DNA from 4 places in the Geobacillus sp. WSUCF1 genome. Region 3 is predicted to be linked to each of the others. Evidence: riboswitches for the same ligand, from Rfam matches in the RefSeq annotation. Region 3 holds a riboswitch; each other region holds the start of a gene.

Region 1 (5,076 bases), on a different contig from region 3:
TCAGCGACGAAAAAACGGTGCGCCAAGTGGTGAAGCGGGTGGCGCAAATCGCTAATCGAAAAGTGCCAAAGGAGCTCGAAGACCAAATCGTCAAGGCGATCGTCCATAACGGCAAGCAAATTGATTTCAATACGATTGCCAATATGCTGAACAACAAAAAATAAGCGAAAGGGAGCTTGCGTGCGCACAGCTCCCTTTTTTGCCCTCTCTGCCTAAGCAAAAGAAAAGGTTTCTACAGATCCCCCAGCACTTGATGCCATGTAGGCGCAGGACGCTCAATCAGCTGGTTATTCGAGCGATTTCACCATCGTGACATGTGGGATGCCAGCGTCCATAAAGACACCGGAGACGGTCGTGTAGCCGAGCTTTTTGTAAAACGGTTCCGCGTGCGTCTGGGCGTTCAGTTTCGCCGTTTTCGCCCCTTTTGTTTTCGCCAGCTGTTCGATCGCTTCCATCACCATCCGTCCGGCGCCGCGGCCGCGGTAGGACGGCAGGACGCAAATGCGCTCGATTTTGCCGACGCCTTCGTCAATGAAACGGAGTCGCCCAGCACCGACCGGTGTTTGGCCATCATACAGGACGAGGTGGAACGAGTCGTCCTCGAATGCGTCGATTTCCTCGTCTTCCGGCACGTTTTGCTCCTCAATGAATACGAGCCGGCGGACGCGCAAGGCGTCTTCGTACAAAGCGCGATCTTGCGTTGTGCCAATCGCAATGTTCATCTCAGACCGTTTCCTTTCCTCCGACGATAAACGTTTCATAGACGGTCCACGAGCCGTTTTCCAGCTGATAGAGAAGATGGAAGCGGTCGACGGTCTCCTCGAAGTGCACATCTTGCAGCTTCAGCTGGCTGTAGACGTCCGCATATTCTGCGCCCGGCAAATCGCGGCCGATCGTAATGTGAGGTACGAACACAAACTCCGGCTTTCCGGCGAACAAGCCGCTGTGCAGTTGTTCATGAAGGCGCTCGAGCACGTCGTTTGGCTCCACCTTCAAATAAATGATGTTGCTTGTCGGATAAAACGAGCTGAATTTCGTCACTTTGATCGGAATGGGAGGTGTTTCCGCCGCAATGCGGCGCAACTCTTTCGCCATTTTTTTTTATTTGCTCCTCATCCGCTTCAAATGGGTATTTCAGCGTAATATGCGGCGGGATGAGGGCGTAATGGCTGTCGTACCGTTTCCGGTACGAGTTGGCGAAGTCCTGAATCCGTTTTGGCGGAAAGATCACAATGCCGTACTTCATTTTGTTTTCCCTCCTTGAACCAGTTCTTTTTCCACGCACAGGAAACGCACGGAATGGATGCGGCGGCTTCGACATCTTTGAAGTTGCTCCGTTTTGTCCTATAATGATAAAACAGCGGCTACGGCTCGGGGGACATCCGGCTGCCAATACGTCCACGCATGGCCGCCTTCGAACTCATGGTACGTATAAGCAAACCGTTTTTCCATAAACAAGTCCCGCGCCATTCGATTCGGGGTGATAAAATCGCGCACATGGCCATCCGTCGTTTTCACCGCTGTTTCCTCTGTGCCAACAGAATGGTAAAGCGAAAGGAGCGATGGATCGCGGAATGAGCGGATGCGCGCCAATACCGAGTCATCGATATAGGGGGACTGCATGGCGATTTTCCCAAATGTATGCGGATACAACAACCCGGCTAGAAGCGACACCGTTCCGCCGAGCGAATCGCCGATCAGCGCCCGGCCTTTGCCCATTTGGTATGTCGGCAGTTCGCGGTCCAAAAACGGGACGAGTTCATGGGCTAAAAAACGAAGGTATGCTTCGTGCTTTCGGCCTTCCGGGTGGTATTTCTCGTAGCGGTCGTTGACGTTCCGATACGGGATGCCGACGACGATCGTCCGGTCGATTGTTCCTTCTGCCATCAGCGTTTCGATGACGGTTTTCATTTTTCCATACATAAAATAATCTTTGCCATCTTGCGCGATTAATAAAGAATATTTGTAAAGCGGCGAAAAATTGCTTGGCAAGTAGACGAGCAGTTCGATTTCTTCTTGCAGCTCTCCGCTGTACAACTTGCAGTCGCGCATCGTTCCTGTTGCTGTCGCCATGACCATCCTCCATGAAAGCGTAAGTTCATCTGTTATTGTAACATATTTGCGCCAAAAGATGTTAACGAAGGGCTCGAATTTTTTGCGAATTTGCCGAATCGTGCCATTCACAAAAAAAATGGCTTGCAAAAACGGGGGGAATGCGCTACATTTTTTATTAAAATTAGAAAAATTGAATACGCGTCTCATTCTTATCAAGAGAAGCGGAGGGAACTGGCCCAATGAAGCTTCAGCAACCAGCCGCCCGGCGGCCAGGTGCTAAATCCAGCGAATTGAGCATTCAATTCGGCAGATAAGAAGAAGCATGACCCCATGTGTATGGAAAAGTCTTCTTCTTAGAAGACTTTTTTTATTTACTCAAGCGGCCGCTCCCTCAACCGAGGGGCGTCGAGGATCAAGGCCCTCGGCCGCTGCCCGACAGACAGCGGCGCTTCGTTGGGCGTCAAATGGTCGGCCGTTGATCCATGATGGAATTTTCAGCAGAAGGAGAGAGATGAGATGGAGAAACTGGAGACGTTGTTAGCGCAAATTGGCAACCGGAGCGAAACGGTGACGGGGACGGTCAACCCGCCGGTTTATTTTTCCACCGCCTACCGCCATGCCGGCATCGGAGAGTCGACTGGGTTTGACTACATCCGCACCGGCAACCCCACGCGCAAAATCGTCGAAGAAGCGATCGCGAGACTGGAAGGCGGCGACCAAGGCTATGCGTTCAGCTCCGGCATGGCCGCCATTCAGACGGTGCTCGCCTTGTTTGAGAGCGGAGACGAGTTTCTCGTATCGGCCGACCTTTACGGCGGCACGTACCGCCTGTTTGAGCGCGGCTGGCGCAAGTACGGTCTTGGGTTTCATTACGTTGACTTTGCTGACCTCGATGCAGTGGAAGAAACGATAACGGAAAAAACGAAAGCCATTTTCTTGGAAACGCCGACGAACCCATTGATGCAGGAGACGGATATTGCCGCTGTCTCCGCGCTTGCCAAACGGCATGGGCTTTTGTTGATCGTTGACAACACGTTTTATACACCGGTGCTTCAACGCCCGATCGAACAAGGCGCCGATATTGTCATCCACAGCGCCACGAAATATTTAGGCGGCCATAACGATGTGCTGGCTGGCCTTGTCGTCGCCAAGGGCGAGGAGCTCTGTCAACGCCTGGCCGAGTATCAGAACGCCATCGGCGCGGTTTTGTCGCCGTTTGATTCGTGGCTGTTGATTCGCGGGATGAAAACGCTGGCGCTAAGGATGCGCCAGCATGAAGAAAACGCCAAGCGCATCAGCGCCTTTTTGCGCGAACATGAAGATGTCACCGATGTGTTGTATCCGGGAAGAGGCGGGATGCTGTCGTTCCGGATTGCCGATGAAAAGTGGGTGAACGGGTTTTTAAAAAGCTTGCGCCTCATTACGTTCGCGGAAAGCCTGGGCGGAGTCGAAAGCTTTATTACGTACCCAGCGACGCAGACGCATGCGGACATTCCTGAGGAAATCCGCATCCAAAACGGTATTTGCAACCGGCTGCTCCGTTTCTCGGTCGGCATTGAGCACGCTGACGATTTGATCGCCGACTTGGCGCAGGCGTTCAAACACATGAAAGAGGTGTAAGCGATGGAACGGGAATGGTCGTTTTCAACGAAACTGCTCCATAATGAATGGAAAGTCGATCGCCACACGGGAGCGGTGAGCGTGCCGATCCAGCATGCCTCCACGTTCCATCAGTTCGATTTCGATTCATTCGGCAAATACGACTACAGCCGCTCCGGCAACCCGACGCGCGAGGCGCTCGAGGAAACGATCGCGGCGTTAGAAGGCGGCGTGCGCGGATTCGCCTTCGCTTCTGGCATGGCGGCCATTTCGACGGCGTTTTTGCTCTTGTCCCGAGGCGACCACGTCCTCGTGACTGAAGACGTCTACGGCGGCACGTACCGGATGATCACGGAAGTGTTGACCCGCTTTGGCATCGAGCATACGTTTGTCGATATGACCGATTTAAACGCAGTGGCCGAAAACATCCGACCGAACACGAAAGTCATTTATATGGAAACGCCGTCCAACCCATTGTTAAAAGTGACCGATATTCAAGGCGTCGTCAAACTGGCGAAAGCGCACGGCTGTTTGACGTTCTTGGATAATACGTTCATGACGCCGGCGCTGCAGCGGCCGCTTGACCTTGGCGTCGATATTGTCCTTCACAGCGCCACGAAATTTTTAGCCGGCCATAGCGACGTCGTCGCCGGATTGGCCGTGGTGAAAGATGAAGAGTTGGGAAAAGAGCTGTACAAACTGCAAAACGCATTTGGCGCTGTCCTTGGCGTCCAAGATGCGTGGCTTGTGCTGCGCGGATTAAAAACGCTCCACGTCCGGCTGAAGCAGTCATCTGAATCAGCGGCCGCCATCGCCCAATATTTGGCTTGTCACCCAAAGGTCGAAGAAGTGTATTATCCGGGGCTTTCGCACCACCCAGGCCATGACATCCAGCGCCATCAAGCGGACGGGTTTGGCGCCGTGCTGTCGTTCCGCTTGGCCGATGAAGAAGCGGCCCGGACGTTCGTCCGAAACGTCCGCTTGCCCGTGTTCGCCGTCAGCCTTGGCGCGGTCGAGTCGATTTTATCGCACCCGGCGAAAATGTCGCATGCGGCCATGCCGAAAGACGAGCGACTCCGCCGCGGCATTACCGACGGCTTGTTGCGGCTGAGCGTCGGGATTGAGGATGTCAACGATTTGATCGCCGATTTTGAGCAGGCGTTGTCGTTTGTTCAGGAGCGGCCGTCAGTTTCAACGCCATAGCCATCAGCCCGCCAAGCCTTCACAGCTTGGCGGGCGGGTCAAGATGCCGCTGAGGTTGACAACAGCTTCTCCTCTTGTAAGTGTTTCAAAAAGAGGTCGACGAGTTCGCTGTCCCACTGCGTTCCCTTTCCTTTTCTCAAGATGTCCGCCGCTTGACGAATATCCATGCCTTTTCGGTACGGGCGATCGGAAGTCATGGCGTCAAATGCATCGGCCACG
Region 2 (5,076 bases), on a different contig from region 3:
ACAATTTCCTAAAGGCGAATGGATATACTGAAGCAATGGAAGCCTCCCCCTTATTCTTGTGCAGAGTCTATTTTTTATTACCACAACTTCCCTTGTTTGTCAAGGATTTGTTCGGCATCGGAATGAAAAATCCTCCCGATTTTCGTGGGAAGGAGGCGAAATGGGAGGCCCAAAGCAACGGAAAGAAATAAAAAACAGCCGGACAGGGAATACCCTGTCCGGCCGTGTTCTTGTTACACGAGCGGTCCGCCGAGTTTTTCGATGGACGGATCGATGTGGGCGAATTTTTGGAAGTTGGCGCGGAATTTTTGCGCCAGCTCTTTTGCTTTTTGTTCGTATGCTTGTTTGTCGGCCCATGTGTTTTGCGGCTGCAGGACGTCATCCGGCACGCCGGGGACGCGGGTTGGGATGGCGAGGCCGAAAATCGGATCTTTGACTGTTTCGACGTTGTCGAGCTCCCCTTCGACGGCGGCTTGCACCATCGCCCGGGTGTAGGCGAGCTTCATGCGGCTGCCGACGCCGTACGACCCCCCTGTCCAACCGGTGTTGACCAAAAAGACGCGGACGTTGTGTTCGGCGATTTTTTGCCCGAGCATTTCCGCGTACTCGACGGCCGGGCGCGGCAAAAACGGTGCGCCAAAGCACGTTGAGAACGTTGCTTCCGGTTCGGTGACGCCGCGTTCGGTGCCGGCGAGCTTGCTTGTGTAGCCGCTTAAGAAATGGTACATCGCTTGTTCGCGCGTCAGCTTGCTGATCGGCGGCAGGACGCCGAACGCATCAGCCGTCAAAAACACGATCGTGGACGGATGGCCGGCGACGCTCGGGTCGATGATGTTTTGGATCGCCTGAAGCGGGTAGGCGGCGCGCGTGTTTTCCGTCAGCGTGCCGTCGTCGTAATTCGGCACCCGCGTCGCGTCATCGAGGACGACGTTTTCGAGCACCGCGCCGAAGCCGATGGCGTCAAAAATTTGCGGCTCTTTCTCGCGCGATAGGTTGATGCATTTCGCATAGCAGCCGCCTTCGATGTTGAAAATACCGCGGCTTGACCAGCCGTGTTCATCATCGCCGATCAAGCGGCGGTTCGGGTCGGTCGAGAGCGTCGTTTTTCCCGTTCCCGACAAGCCGAAAAAGAGGGCGACGTCGCCTTCCTGGCCGACGTTGGCCGAGCAGTGCATCGGCAGGATGCCTTGTTCCGGCAGCAAATAGTTCATCACCGAGAAAATCGATTTTTTCATTTCGCCGGCATACTCGGTGCCGCCGATCAACACGGTGCGCCGTTCAAACGAGATGATGATGAACGCTTCCGAGCGCGTGCCGTCGACTTTCGGGTCGGCTTTAAAGTTCGGCGCGCAAATGACGGTGAATTGCGGCTCATGCACGGCGAGCTCTTCGGCGTTCGGCCGAATGAACAGCTGATGGACGAACAAGTTGTGCCAGGCGAATTCGTTGACGACTTGAATCGGCAGCCGGTATTTCGGATCGGCGCCGGCAAAGCCTTTAAACACGAACAGTTCATCTTTCTTCATTAAATAGTCGAGCACTTTGTCGTACAGTTTATCAAACGTCTCCGGAGACATCGGCTGGTTGACCGCTCCCCAGTCGATCGTTTGCTTCGTTGACGGTTCTTCGACGATGTATTTGTCTTTCGGCGACCGCCCTGTGTACTTGCCGGTCGTGACCGCGACGGCTCCGGTGTGCGTCAGCCGTCCTTCGTTCCGCTGCAGGACTTTCTCGACGAGCTCGGCGACGGACAGTTGATGATGCACGTACGGTTTTTGCAGCAATACATCAAGCTTATTCGTCATGTTTGCGATCCCCATATTCAAAACCTGCCTTCTTTTTGAAATCACTCTTGAAAATAGTATAACACATTTTTATTAATAGTCCATACTAATTGTGTGGGTTTTTCAAACTTTATTTTGCCCAATGTGTCGATTTCCTTGAGGAAAGAATTTTCTCGGCTGGAAATGATAAAAAATGAATTTTGATAGTTGACTTTGCCGATTCCATTGCGATAAGATAAGTCATTGAACGGATACTCTTATCCCGAGCCGGTGGAGGGACAGGCCCGATGAAGCCCAGCAACCGTCACAACTGTACATGTGTGAAATGGTGCTAACCTGTGGCAAGGCGCAGTCCTTGAACGATAAGAGTGAAAGGAAGCAATACGATTGCCATGACCTTTCCTCAGCCGTTACAGGAAAGGTTTTTTATATTGCGAAGGGAAAAAGGGAAATGAGTTCCGTGTTGCCACATTATGCCAAGAGGAGGAAACAAACCGAATGTCAGCCAAACGCCGCTTGTTTACTTCAGAGTCTGTGACGGAAGGACATCCGGATAAAATTTGCGACCAAATTTCTGACGCCATTTTGGATGCCATTTTGGAAAAAGATCCGAACGCCCGCGTCGCCTGCGAAACGAGCGTCACGACCGGGCTGGTGCTCGTGAGCGGGGAAATCACGACATCAACATACGTGGACATTCCGCGCATCGTCCGCGATACGGTCCGGGAGATCGGCTACACGCGCGCCAAATACGGATTTGACGCCGATACGTGCGCGGTGCTGACGTCGATTGACGAACAATCGCCGGACATTGCGATGGGGGTGAACCGGGCGCTTGAGGCGCGCGAAGGTCAGATGACTGACGAGGAAATTGAAGCGATTGGCGCCGGCGACCAAGGATTGATGTTTGGGTTCGCCTGCAATGAGACGGAAGAATTGATGCCGTTGCCGATTTCGCTTGCGCACCGCTTGGCGCGCCGATTGGCGGAAGTGCGCAAAACGGATGTCTTGCCGTACTTGCGGCCGGACGGGAAAACGCAAGTGACGATCGAATACGATGAAAACGGCAAACCGGTGCGCGTCGATACGATCGTCGTTTCCGCGCAGCACCATCCGGAAATTACGCAAGAGCAAATCGAGCGCGACATTAAAGAACAGGTCATCAAGCCGGTCGTGCCCGCAGAGCTGCTTGATGAGAACACGAAATACTTCATCAACCCGACAGGACGGTTTGTCATCGGCGGTCCGCAAGGGGATGCTGGGTTGACGGGGCGCAAAATCATCGTCGATACGTACGGCGGCTACGCCCGCCACGGCGGCGGCGCGTTCTCGGGCAAAGATCCGACGAAAGTCGACCGCTCGGCGGCGTATGCGGCCCGCTATGTCGCGAAAAACATCGTCGCGGCAGGACTGGCCGACAAATGCGAAGTGCAGCTTGCCTACGCGATCGGCGTCGCCCGCCCAGTTTCGATTTCGATCGATACGTTCGGCACCGGCAAAGTGTCGGAAGACATTTTGATTGAGGTCGTGCGCAACAACTTCGATCTCCGCCCGGCGGGCATCATCAAAATGCTCGACCTTCGCCGCCCGATTTACAAACAGACGGCTGCTTACGGCCATTTTGGGCGTACGGACATCGACCTGCCGTGGGAGCGCACCGACAAAGCCGCCTTGTTGAAAGAACAAGCGCTGGCGTTGGCGGACAAGTGATGAAAGAAAAAGAGCTGCCTGATCACGGCAGCTCTTTTTTTGTTGGCGCACGATGTCCGCTGTTGCTGCAGCGCTTTGTAATACTGCCCTTTCTCGACATATTCGCGGCGTATGCGCTCCATTTCACGGATGTCGTCTTCCGTCAGTTCGCGGACGACTTTCGCCGGCCGGCCGAGGGCGAGCGTGTTGGGCGGAATTTTTTTGCCCGGCGGCACTAAACTGCCGGCGCCGATAAACGCGCCTTCCCCGATTTCCGCGCGGTCCAAAATGATCGAGCCCATGCCGATGAGCGCGTTTTTGCGAACGATGGCGCTGTGCAAAATGACTTGATGGCCGACTGTTACACCGTCTTCAATGATAAGCGGATTGTTTGGACTTTGATGCAAAATTGAGTTATCTTGAATATTGACCCGGTTGCCAATCACCGTTGGCGCCACATCGCCGCGAATGACGGTATTGAACCAAATGCTCGTCTCTTCGCCGATCACGACATCGCCGGTGATCGTCACATAGTCGGCGATAAAGGCGGAGGCGGCAATTTGCGGCGTTTTGCCTTTGTATGGGTAAATCATGGGCGTTCGTTCCTTTCTGCTGCAAAATCGATCGTTCACCATGTATTGTACAACGCTGCGTCCAAATCGCCAACGAAAGTGAGCGCGCCTGATCGGGATTGGTGAAAAACGTTTCGTTTCGCCCGATGAGTGGTTGGGATCGGGAAAGAAGATCCGATTTCACAAAGCTTCTCAACGTGAGAAGAACCGTTGTTGAGCGGTTTTTTCATTCCATCGCCAACCCTTTTATGGTTTGCCCCGGCCGCATTGATGGCAATACTGGAAGACGAGATCGCAGGCTGTTCAGACGCGAAACGATTTTGGTTGCTGATAAGATGGAAATGCTAGGAGACGAGACCATGGTGTTTGCACCTGAGGTGAGCCGATTGAACATTCCGAAAAACCCCATCGCCTTGATGAAAATGGTGTATCGTGACGTGCTTCCGCTTGTCCACCGCGAGCTTGCCTATTGGCGGCGCCAGGCCGAGCGCATTCCCGACCCGGAATTGCGGCGCCAGGCCTTGGCGAGCATCGCTTCGAAAACGTTCCATTGCGAAGGCGGCTCCATTTTGGCGCTCTTGGCCGGAGAAAACATGGAGGATTGCATCCGCTTTATCGTGGCTTACCAGACGATCAGCGATTATTTGGATAATTTGTGCGACCGCAGCACTTCGCTCGATCCGCTCGACTTTCGCGCCTTGCACGATTCGATGCCGGACGCTTTGACGATCGGCGCGGAGCCGTCGAACTATTACCGCCATCGCCGCGAACAGGAAGACGGCGGCTATTTGCCGGCGCTCGTCCGCACGTGCCAAGAGGTGCTCGAGACGGTGCGCCATTATGAGACGATCGCCCCATTTTTGCATGAATTGGCCGGATATTATTGCGACTTGCAAGTGCATAAACATGTCGAAGCGAGCGATCGGGTGCCGCGGCTGGAGAAATGGTTCGCGCAATACAAAGACGCCTTGCCGCCGATGGAATGGTATGAGTTTTCCGCCTGCTCCGGTTCGACGCTCGGCATTTTCTGC
Region 3 (5,076 bases):
GCTGGTGGGCACTCTGTTGTCGGACATCATTTTGAGTGCGGTCGACCCGCGCATCCGGATTGAGTAGGGAAGGAGGAAGGCAGCTGACATGAAAGCGGAAATCAGCGGCCCAACGCCGGCCGGAGCGAACATCGAGAAAAGCCCTTCCGCCTTTTCGATCATGTGGCGGGAGGTGGTTCGGGATCGGCTCGCGCTTGGTTCGCTCATCATTTTAGGAATCCTTTTGTCGATCGTCTATGGCGTGTCGCTCTTTTTGGATCAAGAGGAAATCGTGAAAGTGGATTTTCTTTCCATCTATTCTCCGCCGTCAGCGGAACACTGGCTTGGCACAGACTACGGAGGGCGCGACGTGTTTGGCCAGCTCATCATCGGCGCCCGCAATTCGTTTACGATCGGACTGGCCATTACGCTCATCACTGGGGCGATCGGCCTCATTGTCGGATTGGTGGCCGGCTATTTCGGCGGCTGGATTGACAATGTCATTATGCGCATCATCGATTTCATTCTCGTTCTGCCGTTTTTGATGCTCGTTATTGTTTTTGTCGCCATTGTGCCTAAATATAATGTATTGACGTTCATTTTGATCATGAGCGCGTTTTTGTGGACGGGCAAAGCCCGGCTGATCCGCGCCAAAACGCTGGCCGAGCGCGAGCTGGATTATGTCAGCGCGTCAAAAACGCTCGGCACGCCAGATTGGAAAATCATTATTTTTCAAATTTTGCCCAACCTCAGCTCGATCATTATCGTCAATTTGACGTTAAATTTGGCGGGCAACATCGGCATCGAGTCCGGGCTCACGTATCTTGGCTTCGGGCTGCCGGAGAGCACGCCGAGCTTAGGGACGTTGGTCAGCTATGCGACCAACCCGGATGTTTTGCAAAACAAATGGTGGGTTTGGTTGCCTGCGTCATTGCTTATTTTAGTGATGATGCTGTGCATAAATTTCATCGGCCAAGCGCTGAAACGTGCGGCTGATGCAAGACAACGACTAGGATAAGGGGGAAGAAAATGTGAAGAGAAAATGGCTGGCGGCTCTCGCCGCGCTCTTGCTCGTGCTCGCCGGGTGCACGGGCAAATCCGACACAACGAGCGGAAAGGGCAACAATAACGAAAAACCGGCGGCTCAGAAGGAAGACATCAGCAAATTCCCGATGACGGTGAAAAACGACGGGAAAATCATCGACGGCGGCGTGTTGAAATACGGCCTTGTGTCCGATACGCCGTTTGAAGGGACGCTCAGCTATGCATTCTACACCGGAGCGCCCGACGCAGAGATTTTGCAATTTTTTGACGAGTCGCTTTTCCGGACGAACGGTGACTATGAAATTACAAATGATGGGGCTGCCACGTATGAGTTGTCGGATGATAAAAAGACGATGACAATCCATATTAAAGACAATGTGAATTGGCATGACGGCCAGCCGGTGACCGCTGAAGACTTGGAGTATGCGTATTTGGTCATCGGCCATAAAGATTACACCGGCGTCCGCTATGGCGATGCGCTCATCCAAGGGATCGTCGGGATGGAAGAATATCACAGCGGCAAAGCGGATAAAATTTCCGGCATTAAAGTCATCGACAAAAAGACGTTGACGATCACATGGAAACAGGCCAATCCGTCGGTGTTGACCGGCATTTGGGCGTATCCGCTGCCGAAGCATTACTTGAAAGACATTCCGATCAAAGACTTGGCGAAATCGGATAAAATCCGGAAAAACCCGATCGGGTTCGGTCCGTTTAAAGTGAAGAAAATCGTTCCGGGCGAGTCGGTAGAGTTTGTTCGCAATGATGACTACTGGGCTGGCAAACCGAACTTGGAAGGCGTCATTTTGAAAGTCGTCAGCCCGCAAGTCGTCCTGCAAGCGCTGAAAAAAGGCGAAATTGACGTCGCTGAGTTCCCGACTGACCAATATTTGAACGCGAAAGGGACGAAAAACATTCAGTTTATCGGTAGAGTGGATTTGGCGTACAACTATATCGGCTTTAAACTCGGCCATTGGGATGCGAAAAAGCAGGAAAACGTAATGGACAATCCGAAATTCCAAAACAAAAAACTGCGCCAAGCCATGGCGTACGCCATCAACAACCAAGAGGTGGCCGACCGCCTGTATCATGGTTTGCGCTTCCCGGCGAACACGCTCATTCCGCCGTCGTTCCCGGGCTATCATGACAGTTCCATCAAAGGGTATACGTACAATCCGGAAAAAGCGAAACAATTGCTGGATGAAGCGGGATATAAAGATGTGGATGGCGATGGCCTCCGCGAAGATCCAAACGGCAAAAAATTCAAGGTCAACTTCTTGGCGATGAGCGGTGGGGACATCGCTGAACCGCTGGCCAAATTTTATATGCAATGCTGGAAAGATGTGGGCCTCGATGTTCAGCTTGTAGACGGACGCTTGGCGGAGTTCAACTCCTTCTACGATATGGTCGAAAAAGACGATCCGAAAGTGGATGTCTACGCCGCCGCTTGGGGAACTGGAACGGACGTCGACCCGTACGGATTGTACGGCCGCAACGTCATGTTCAACTACTCGCGCTGGGTGAATGAGAAAAACGATGAACTGTTGGAAAAAGGCCATTCCGAACAGGCGTTTGACAAAGAATATCGTCGGAAAATTTACAGTGAATGGCAACAGCTGATGAACGAAGAAGTTCCGGTCATTCCGACGTTGTATCGTTCGGCCATTTATGCCGTCAACAACCGCGTCGCCAACTTCACGGTCGATCCGGGCTCGAAACTGACGTGGAAAGATGTCGGCGTCACGTCCGAGCAACCGGAAGTCGAACAATGACGATTGTTGCCTTTGATGATGTATGATAAGATAGAAGATAAATTGCATACGTCTTATCAAGAGTGGGCGAGAGAACGGGCTTGATGACCCCACAGCAACCTGCCGCAGGCAAGGTGCTAACACCCGCAAAGCGGTTTCGCTTTGGATGATAAGAACGGCTCATGGCCCCTTTCGCATCATTCCGAGGCGAAGGGGGTTTTTGTCGATGGGAGGTGAAGGAGAAACAGTGGAGGAGGCGGTTTCGCTCCGCGCTTGCATGGCCGCTCATCTCCCTGCCGCAGCGTTCGCCGTTTGTGTCATGCGCTGTGTGCAGGCGGAGCTCATCCGGTTTGACCCTAAGGCGGCGGTGCATGTCGACCGTGGGGACGGATACGTTCATTTGTATGGGGAAGCGCAAGGAACAGCCTTTTCGTTGTTGTTGACCAACAGTGAGGCGGACGAATGGAAGGCGGACGGACCGTACGCCCTTGACCGCTACATATGGACAGAGCTTGGGAAAAAAGGGATTTTCCCGATGCAGATGACGCCGTATTTACAAGCAGTATGGTTAACTGAGTCATAGAAAGGAAGAGGGACGAATGGCAGTCAAAAAATTTGAACATGTCGGCATTCAAGTGAAAGACATCGAAGCATCGAAAGAGTTTTATCAAAATGTTGTCGGCTTGGAGCTGCTCGACGAAATGATTCATACGAACGGCACGATGAAATTGGCGTTTTTAGGGATTGGCGGCTCGATCATTGTCGAGCTCATCGAAGGATACAATCCGGATTTGCCGACGGAAGGAAAAGTGCACCATGTGGCGTTTACGGTGGAAGGCATTGAGCAGGAGAAAGAACGGCTTCAGTCGCTCGGTGTGCCGCTTGTGTGGGAAGAAATAACGACACTTCCGAACGGGGCAAAATATTTGTTCTTCCTCGGGCCCGACGGCGAATGGATCGAGTTTTACGAGCCTGCTCGATAAATGGCGTCACGCTAGGCGGCCAGCTGTTTGGGCCGCCTATGAATTTGCCGTCTGGCGATTGGCGCTTCGTTCCATTTTTCTTCGTATGGCCTTGCCTGCCGCTAGACAACAACCGTCCATGTAGGAGTCGTCGTCTTCTCGATTCAATGGTATACTAGAAAAAGAGAGGGGGAGGATGACGTGGAAGAAATGATCGTGCACGCGATTCAAGACGACTACCCTGATGAATTCGCCTGGTGCTACGGCTGCGGGCGTCTGAATGAACAAGGCCACCATTTCCGCACCGGGTGGCGGGGCGACAAAACGGTGACGGTGTATACGCCGCGTCCGGAACATACGGCGATTCCAGGGTTTGTGTACGGCGGGCTGATCGCCTCGCTCATTGATTGCCACGGCACCGGTTCAGCGGCGCTTGCCTTGCATCGGAAAAACGGCCATGAACCAGGGAGCGGGGAAACGCCGCCGCGCTTTGTCACTGCGTCGCTTCACGTCGATTTCGTCAAGCCGACGCCGCATGGAGTGCCGCTTGTCGCCGTCGGCACTGTGACGGAGATTCATCCGAAAAAATGGAAAGTGGACACCGAAGTGTTCGCCAACGGCGAACTGTGCGCCCGCGGGCAAGTCGTCGCCGTCGTAATGCCGAAAACGTTTGTCCGTGGGTAACAAGCAACAAAAGGCGCCGGAGAGCGGCTGTTTTTGACAGCGCTTTCTCCGGCGCTTGGCAACTGGTCGAAAACGGCTGCGCCTCACCTCGTTTCGCCATTGAGGACTGATGATGTCATGAAAAAGGCAACTCGACAACGCCTCTTCTCAAGTGGGGAAACCTTGTGAAATTGGTTCTCCTTTTTCAACAAAACCACCGATTTGGCGAACATCATCGTTTTTCACCGGTTTTCTCGGATTCCTCTGATCATCGCTTTCCATGCGTTTCAAAACAACAACAGCAGCTGCTGTTTGGACTCGTCGAATCCAAGGAGAACGAGCATGCGCAAAAACGCCTTTTGGAGATCCATCACCTTCACGGTTTGTCCATGATCAGCACCGACGACGTGGCGCTCGCCACCTCTTTGCCGTTTTGCCGCACGATGGCGGTTACATAGGCGACGGTTTTCCCGAACTTTTCCACCCGCGCCTCGATTTCGGCTTCTCCAGCCGCCGCTGGGCGGTGAAACGTCGTCTGCAAGTTGATGGAGGCGTGCATTTGGTCATCGCGAAGCAAGGTCGTCACCGCATACGCCATGAGAATGTCCGCCGCCGCCCCGACGAACCCGCCCATAATCACCCCGTTGCCGTTGAGCAGCGATTCGCTGATCGTCCAT
Region 4 (5,076 bases), on a different contig from region 3:
TTGTGACGTCTTTGCTCGGCTTTTATTTAACCTCTCTCTTCCGCGGCCTCGTTCCATACGGGTTGGCGTTTGCCGCCGGGGCGATGCTGTTTATCATTTACAAAGAACTCATTCCCGAAAGTCATGGCGACGGCAACGAACGGATCTCGACGTACGCGTTTATTATCGGCATTTTGTTTATGATTTTGTTAACCGAATCGTTTTAACGATCCCCCCTTCCGTCATCGAGACAGGCGCTCCTCTCCATACAGAACGAAACACCCCGCTGCCTTGCCTGGCAGCGGGGTGTTCTCATTATTGGACGGCCTCTTCTTTTTCTTCATACGGATGGGCGACCCAGCCGGACGGGTCGATGAACAGACGGACGGCTACGACTTGGCGGTCGTCCATGAGCGTAAAGTAGTGCGGATTCCCTTCCGGCACGGAAATGACGTCGCCGGCTTCAAGCTCGACGTCAAAATAGCCGGTCTCTTTGTCGCCTTTGATGATGAAAATGCCATGGCCGGCCGTAATGGCGCGCACTTCATCTTCCGTATGGATGTGCACTTGTTCAAATTTTTTCAGCAGTTCATCCAAGTTCGGCGTCGCATCGGACAGAGCGACGATATCCCATGTTTTGTAGCCGCGGCGCGCCGCCAAATCTTCAATTTCATCTTTGAACGTCGCCAAAATTTCATTTTTCTCTTCATCCGTGAGTACGTATTTGTCACGCAAATGCTCCGGCAGTTTCGTGATGTCCCAATGTTCATACAACACCCCTTGACTGTTCAAAAACGCGCGCACATTGTCTTCTCCTTCAATCACTTGGCCCGTTTTTCTCACTTTGATGACGGCCATGTCAAAATCCCCCTTCTAAAAGATGTATATTAACCAACCGGCAGGCCGGCCCGTTGCAAAAGCAGCCGCTTCACCTGCCAGCTGAACAAAAACTCCCACGCTTCCAAATGTTTTTTCGCTTCAAACGCCGTTCGTCCCCAGACGGTAATGCCGTGGTTGTGGATCAACACGGCGCCGGCGTCGCCATGAACATGGTTCGCAAACTCCCGAGCCAGCGTCGGGATGTCGGCGTCATTGTTAATGATCGGGATGCGCACTGCGGCGTTTTCTTCCCAAATGCCAAACGCCTTGATGATTTCCTGGCCGGAAAAGACTGCTTCCCCGTTTGACGCATACAGTTCAGAAATCAAATTGTTGTCCACGGTATGAACGTGCAAGACGCAACCGGCGTTTGTGCGGTTGTAAATTTCCACATGCAGCAGCGTCTCCGCTGATGGCTTTAAATGTGTTTTCTCCGCTGGTCGGCCGGCAGCGTCAACGAGCAAGAAGTCCTCATCCGTTTGCTTCCGCTTATCCTTGCCGCTCGCTGTCACCAAAAACGTCAACGGGTCGTCCGTCACTTTGATCGACAAATTGCCGCTTGTTGCGAAAAACCAATCGCGGGCGGCGAGCTCGGCTTTCACTTCCGCAAGCTCGTTCCACTTTTTCACGACGATGCTCATACGATCACCTCCATTCGCTGCAACGCATCCATCACGTCAAAAAACGTCGCAAATGGCGCGTGCGGCAGGTCAAGCTCTTGACATTTTTCAAGCAGAAAATCGCGCGCCAGCACATAGTCGGCTTGCCTGGCCACCGCCAAGTCGGTGATCGAATCGCCGATGACGACGTGATACCCGTCGGGGCGGGCGAGCCTGCGCAATAGCGACGGCTTGCAGCAGCCGCAGCCGTTTTGGCACTGGCTGTCGCATGCATGCGGCCATGTGATGCGGATCGTCTCACCGCTGAAGTCAGAGCCGTTGCAAAAAATGCGCTCCGGCTCAATCAGCCCTTCAAGCAGTGGGTAGACGAAAAAGTCGATGCCGCCGCTCACGATATAGAGCGGGATGCTTTGCTCTTTCGTCCACGCGACAAACTCACGGAACCCTTCGCGCAAACGGGCGGTGCTAAGCAAAAAGTCAACAATCTCCTCTTTCAGCGCCGACGGAAGAAGTGAAAACATTTTTCCGACGCCTTCCTGAACGGAGATGCGCTGGGCGAGAATGTCGTCCTTTAACGCCTCCCACTCCGGCGGGGCGAACTGTTTCATAATGGCGATAATGTTGTCGTTTTCCGTAATGGTGCCGTCAAAATCACAAAAGAGAACGAGCTGTTTCGTCATGCTTCCACCTCAATGGCGCCCCAGCGGTCGATCGCCTTTTGCAGCGCCTCGTTGTCTTTCGCCGCTTCACGGAGCGGACGGCCGGCCAGCGCCGCGTCGATGGCAGCGCGAAACGCCTTTCCGCCGCCGATCGCCCCGTCCGGGTGGCCGTGAATGCCGCCGCCGGCGTTGACGATGCTGTCACGGCCGAAATCGCGGACAAGAAGCGGCACCAAGCCCGGATGGATGCCGGCCGAGGGCACTGGAAACGCTCGGGCAAACGGCTCTTGTTCATCGGTCAGCGCTTGGGCGATGCCAAGCGCCTGCCCGCGCTCCAAAGCGACGCTGCCATACGGAGACGGGAACAACACAAAATCGGCGCCGGCAAGACGCAAAAGTTTTCCAAGCAAGAGCGACGGGGCGACGCCGTAAAACTCCGACGGCGTGATGGCGCCGCTGAACGCCGGGTGGGCCATAATCGGGACGGAAATCTCTTCATCTTCCCGCAGCCCTTGCAGGACGTCCAATCCATAGGCGAACACGTTGAACAACAGCACATCAGCACCAAGCTCGGCGGCTCGTCTCGCCTTCTCTTTCAGCTCAAACGTTTTGCCGGTCAAGTTGACGGCGTACAGCGTCCGCTTGCCTGTTTGTTCGTACACCTCTTCGAGCGCCGCTTTGCCTTCTGTAATGCGCTTCGCAAATGGCAGACGATCGCTGTCAAACAAAATTTCGTCATCTTTGACCAAGTCAACGCCGCCAAGCGCTTGCTTTTTCAACTCTGATGTCAAATACGCCAAATCGCGGCCGACGATGCCTTTGAAAATGCTCATCAACAGCGGGCGGTCGTACACTCCGACCTTTTCGCGAATGCCGGCGATGCCAAAGCGCGGTCCCGGGAACTTCCGTTTCCACTCCTCTGGAAGTTCCAAATCAAGCAGCCGCACTTCCCCGTCCAGCGACAGCTTGCCGAACGTCGTCACCAACAATGCTGGCAAATCGGCGCTGAAGTTCACCGTCGGATAGGCGATTTTGACGATCGCCCGCTTCAGCCGCTTGCCGAAGTACGCATTCGTCCGGTCGCTTTCCTCAAGCTCCTCGACCGCAACGACTTCCCCTTTATGCTTGCGGAGCTGGTCTTGCTCCAGCTGCGGCAAGTCGGTCCATGTGCCGACCGTCAAGCCGAGCGCGATCCCTTCGGCCTTTTTGCGAATGTCTTTCTCGTCATGAAGCAAATACGTCGCAATGACTGCACTCATCGTCCATCCCTCTTTCAATATATGGCGAAATAAAAAAGCCCCTTCCTAAGAAGAGGCGTCATTCAGTCATGGCGCTCTTCTTATCTCTCAGCGTTTCCGCTGCAAGAATTAGCACCGTGCTTAGCGTGCGCCAAGCCGGTTGCCGGGCTTCATTGGGCTCGTCCCTCCGCCTGCTCTTGATAAGAAAGCCTGCTCGTTTATGCACTTGTCAAACGATTGGCAAATTTACTTTGAATTATGACAGCCTTTGCCGCCGTTGTCAATCATTTTTTTCAAAACAGTTGCCCCGTCACCAGACAGTAGTTCATTGCCGCTCTATTTTTCAAAACAATCCGAGCCGCCCGATCCGCTCCGCCGCTTCGCGAAGCCGCGCTTCATCGGTCAACAAACCGACGCGCACATACCCTTCGCCGTGCTCGCCGAACCCAATGCCTGGGGCAACGGCGACGTGCGCCCGCTCAAGCAGCATGTCGGCAAACTCAGCGGATGATATGCCTTTTGGCAGCGGAAGCCAGGCGAAAAACGACCCGGATGGCGCCTGCACCTCCCAGCCGGCCTCGCAGAGCGCAGCGATGAACGCATTGCGGCGCGCCTCATACAATGCGACCAGCTCCGTGACACAATCTTGCGGACCAAGGAGCGCCGCGGCGGCCGCTTCCTGGATGGCGCCGAACAAGCTGACATACAAATGATCCTGCAAAAGCTCAAGCGCCCGAATGATCCGCTCGTTGCCGACGGCAAACGCCACACGCCAGCCGGCCATATTGTATGTTTTCGAAAACGTATAAATTTCGACGCCGACGTCTTTCGCCCCATCGACTTCCAGGAAGCTGACCGGTTTCCGGCCGTCAAAGCCGATCGCCCCATAAGCGAAATCGTGCACGACGGCAATGCCGTGCTTGGCGGCAAACGCCACCGTCTCCGCGAAAAATTCCTTTGTCGCCGTTGCGCCGGTCGGATTGTTCGGATAGTTTAAAAACATGAGCTTCGCTCGGTCGGCCACTGCCGCCGGAATGGCTTCATAGTCCGGCAAAAAACCGTTTTCCGCAACAAGCGGCATCATTTCCATCCGCGCGCGGGCAAGCGCGATCCCCGACCAATAGTCCGGATAGCCCGGGTCCGGGGCCAGCACCACATCGCCCGGGTTGACGAGGCAAAGCGGCAGCTCGACAAGCCCGGCCTTGCCGCCGAACAAAATGGCGACTTCGCGGTCTGGATCGATGTTCACCCCGTATTCACGCGCGTAAAACGCGGCGATGGCTTCTTTCAAAAAGAAGTAGCCTTGAAACGGCGAATATTTATGGTATTTCGGATTAGCCGCCGCCCGCTGCATCGCCTCAACGATATGCTTTGGCGTCGGCTGATCCGGGTTGCCTTGCCCTAAATTGATCACGTCGCATCCGGCCTTGATTTTCTCCCCGACTTTTGCGACAAGCGAGGCGAAAAATTGCTTTGGCAGCTGCTCAAGCAACTCGGAAAAAGGAATTTCCATCGTCATCGCCCACACCTTCTTAAAAAATTCTTGAAATTCTAGTGCAACATCATATATCCTAAAAAGCAAAATGTAAAGCAAAATTTTTTCGAGGTGAAAACTCATGACGATCCGCATCGCCTGCCTCCAGCTTGATATTGCGTTTGGCGACCCGAACGAAAACGAACGGCGCGCGGAAAGCGCCATTG

The links. A riboswitch is a leader RNA that binds a small molecule or an ion and turns the genes downstream of it on or off. The one in region 3 is predicted to bind S-adenosylmethionine.
Region 1: it holds a riboswitch for S-adenosylmethionine, as region 3 does, so the genes downstream of both, I656_RS11340 (methionine biosynthesis PLP-dependent protein) here and I656_RS03710 (hypothetical protein) in region 3, are expected to answer to the same signal.
Region 2: it holds a riboswitch for S-adenosylmethionine, as region 3 does, so the genes downstream of both, metK (methionine adenosyltransferase) here and I656_RS03710 (hypothetical protein) in region 3, are expected to answer to the same signal.
Region 4: it holds a riboswitch for S-adenosylmethionine, as region 3 does, so the genes downstream of both, mtnW (2,3-diketo-5-methylthiopentyl-1-phosphate enolase) here and I656_RS03710 (hypothetical protein) in region 3, are expected to answer to the same signal.

The regions. Positions count from the first base shown of each region.
Region 1 covers NZ_ATCO01000037.1:10,538-15,613, forward strand. Annotated here, with positions in the region: gene I656_RS11345 (stage VI sporulation protein F) at 1-164, shown strand, start outside; gene I656_RS0114965 (GNAT family N-acetyltransferase) at 288-722, opposite strand; partial or broken gene I656_RS0114970 (YjcG family protein) at 724-1,246, opposite strand; gene I656_RS0114975 (esterase family protein) at 1,345-2,073, opposite strand; SAM riboswitch class I at 2,262-2,372, shown strand; gene I656_RS11340 (methionine biosynthesis PLP-dependent protein) at 2,572-3,675, shown strand; gene metC (cystathionine beta-lyase) at 3,679-4,857, shown strand; partial or broken gene I656_RS0114980 (HD-GYP domain-containing protein) at 4,896-5,076, opposite strand, start outside.
Region 2 covers NZ_ATCO01000137.1:7,808-12,883, forward strand. Annotated here, with positions in the region: gene pckA (phosphoenolpyruvate carboxykinase (ATP)) at 234-1,820, opposite strand; SAM riboswitch class I at 2,039-2,153, shown strand; gene metK (methionine adenosyltransferase) at 2,283-3,494, shown strand; partial or broken gene I656_RS18185 (gamma carbonic anhydrase family protein) at 3,551-4,066, opposite strand; gene I656_RS03340 (tetraprenyl-beta-curcumene synthase family protein) at 4,405-5,076, shown strand, end outside.
Region 3 covers NZ_ATCO01000132.1:47,093-52,168, forward strand. Annotated here, with positions in the region: gene opp4B (oligopeptide ABC transporter permease) at 1-67, shown strand, start outside; gene I656_RS03720 (ABC transporter permease) at 89-997, shown strand; gene opp4A (oligopeptide ABC transporter substrate-binding protein) at 1,011-2,795, shown strand; SAM riboswitch class I at 2,846-2,950, shown strand; gene I656_RS03710 (hypothetical protein) at 3,001-3,357, shown strand; gene I656_RS03705 (VOC family protein) at 3,374-3,757, shown strand; gene I656_RS03700 (PaaI family thioesterase) at 3,938-4,420, shown strand; gene I656_RS03695 (PaaI family thioesterase) at 4,776-5,076, opposite strand, start outside.
Region 4 covers NZ_ATCO01000126.1:12,869-17,944, reverse strand. Annotated here, with positions in the region: partial or broken gene I656_RS0116225 (ZIP family metal transporter) at 1-206, shown strand, start outside; gene I656_RS04375 (acireductone dioxygenase) at 295-837, opposite strand; gene I656_RS04380 (methylthioribulose 1-phosphate dehydratase) at 867-1,499, opposite strand; gene mtnX (2-hydroxy-3-keto-5-methylthiopentenyl-1-phosphate phosphatase) at 1,496-2,158, opposite strand; gene mtnW (2,3-diketo-5-methylthiopentyl-1-phosphate enolase) at 2,155-3,396, opposite strand; SAM riboswitch class I at 3,474-3,582, opposite strand; gene I656_RS04395 (pyridoxal phosphate-dependent aminotransferase) at 3,719-4,894, opposite strand; partial or broken gene I656_RS0116220 (carbon-nitrogen family hydrolase) at 4,992-5,076, shown strand, end outside.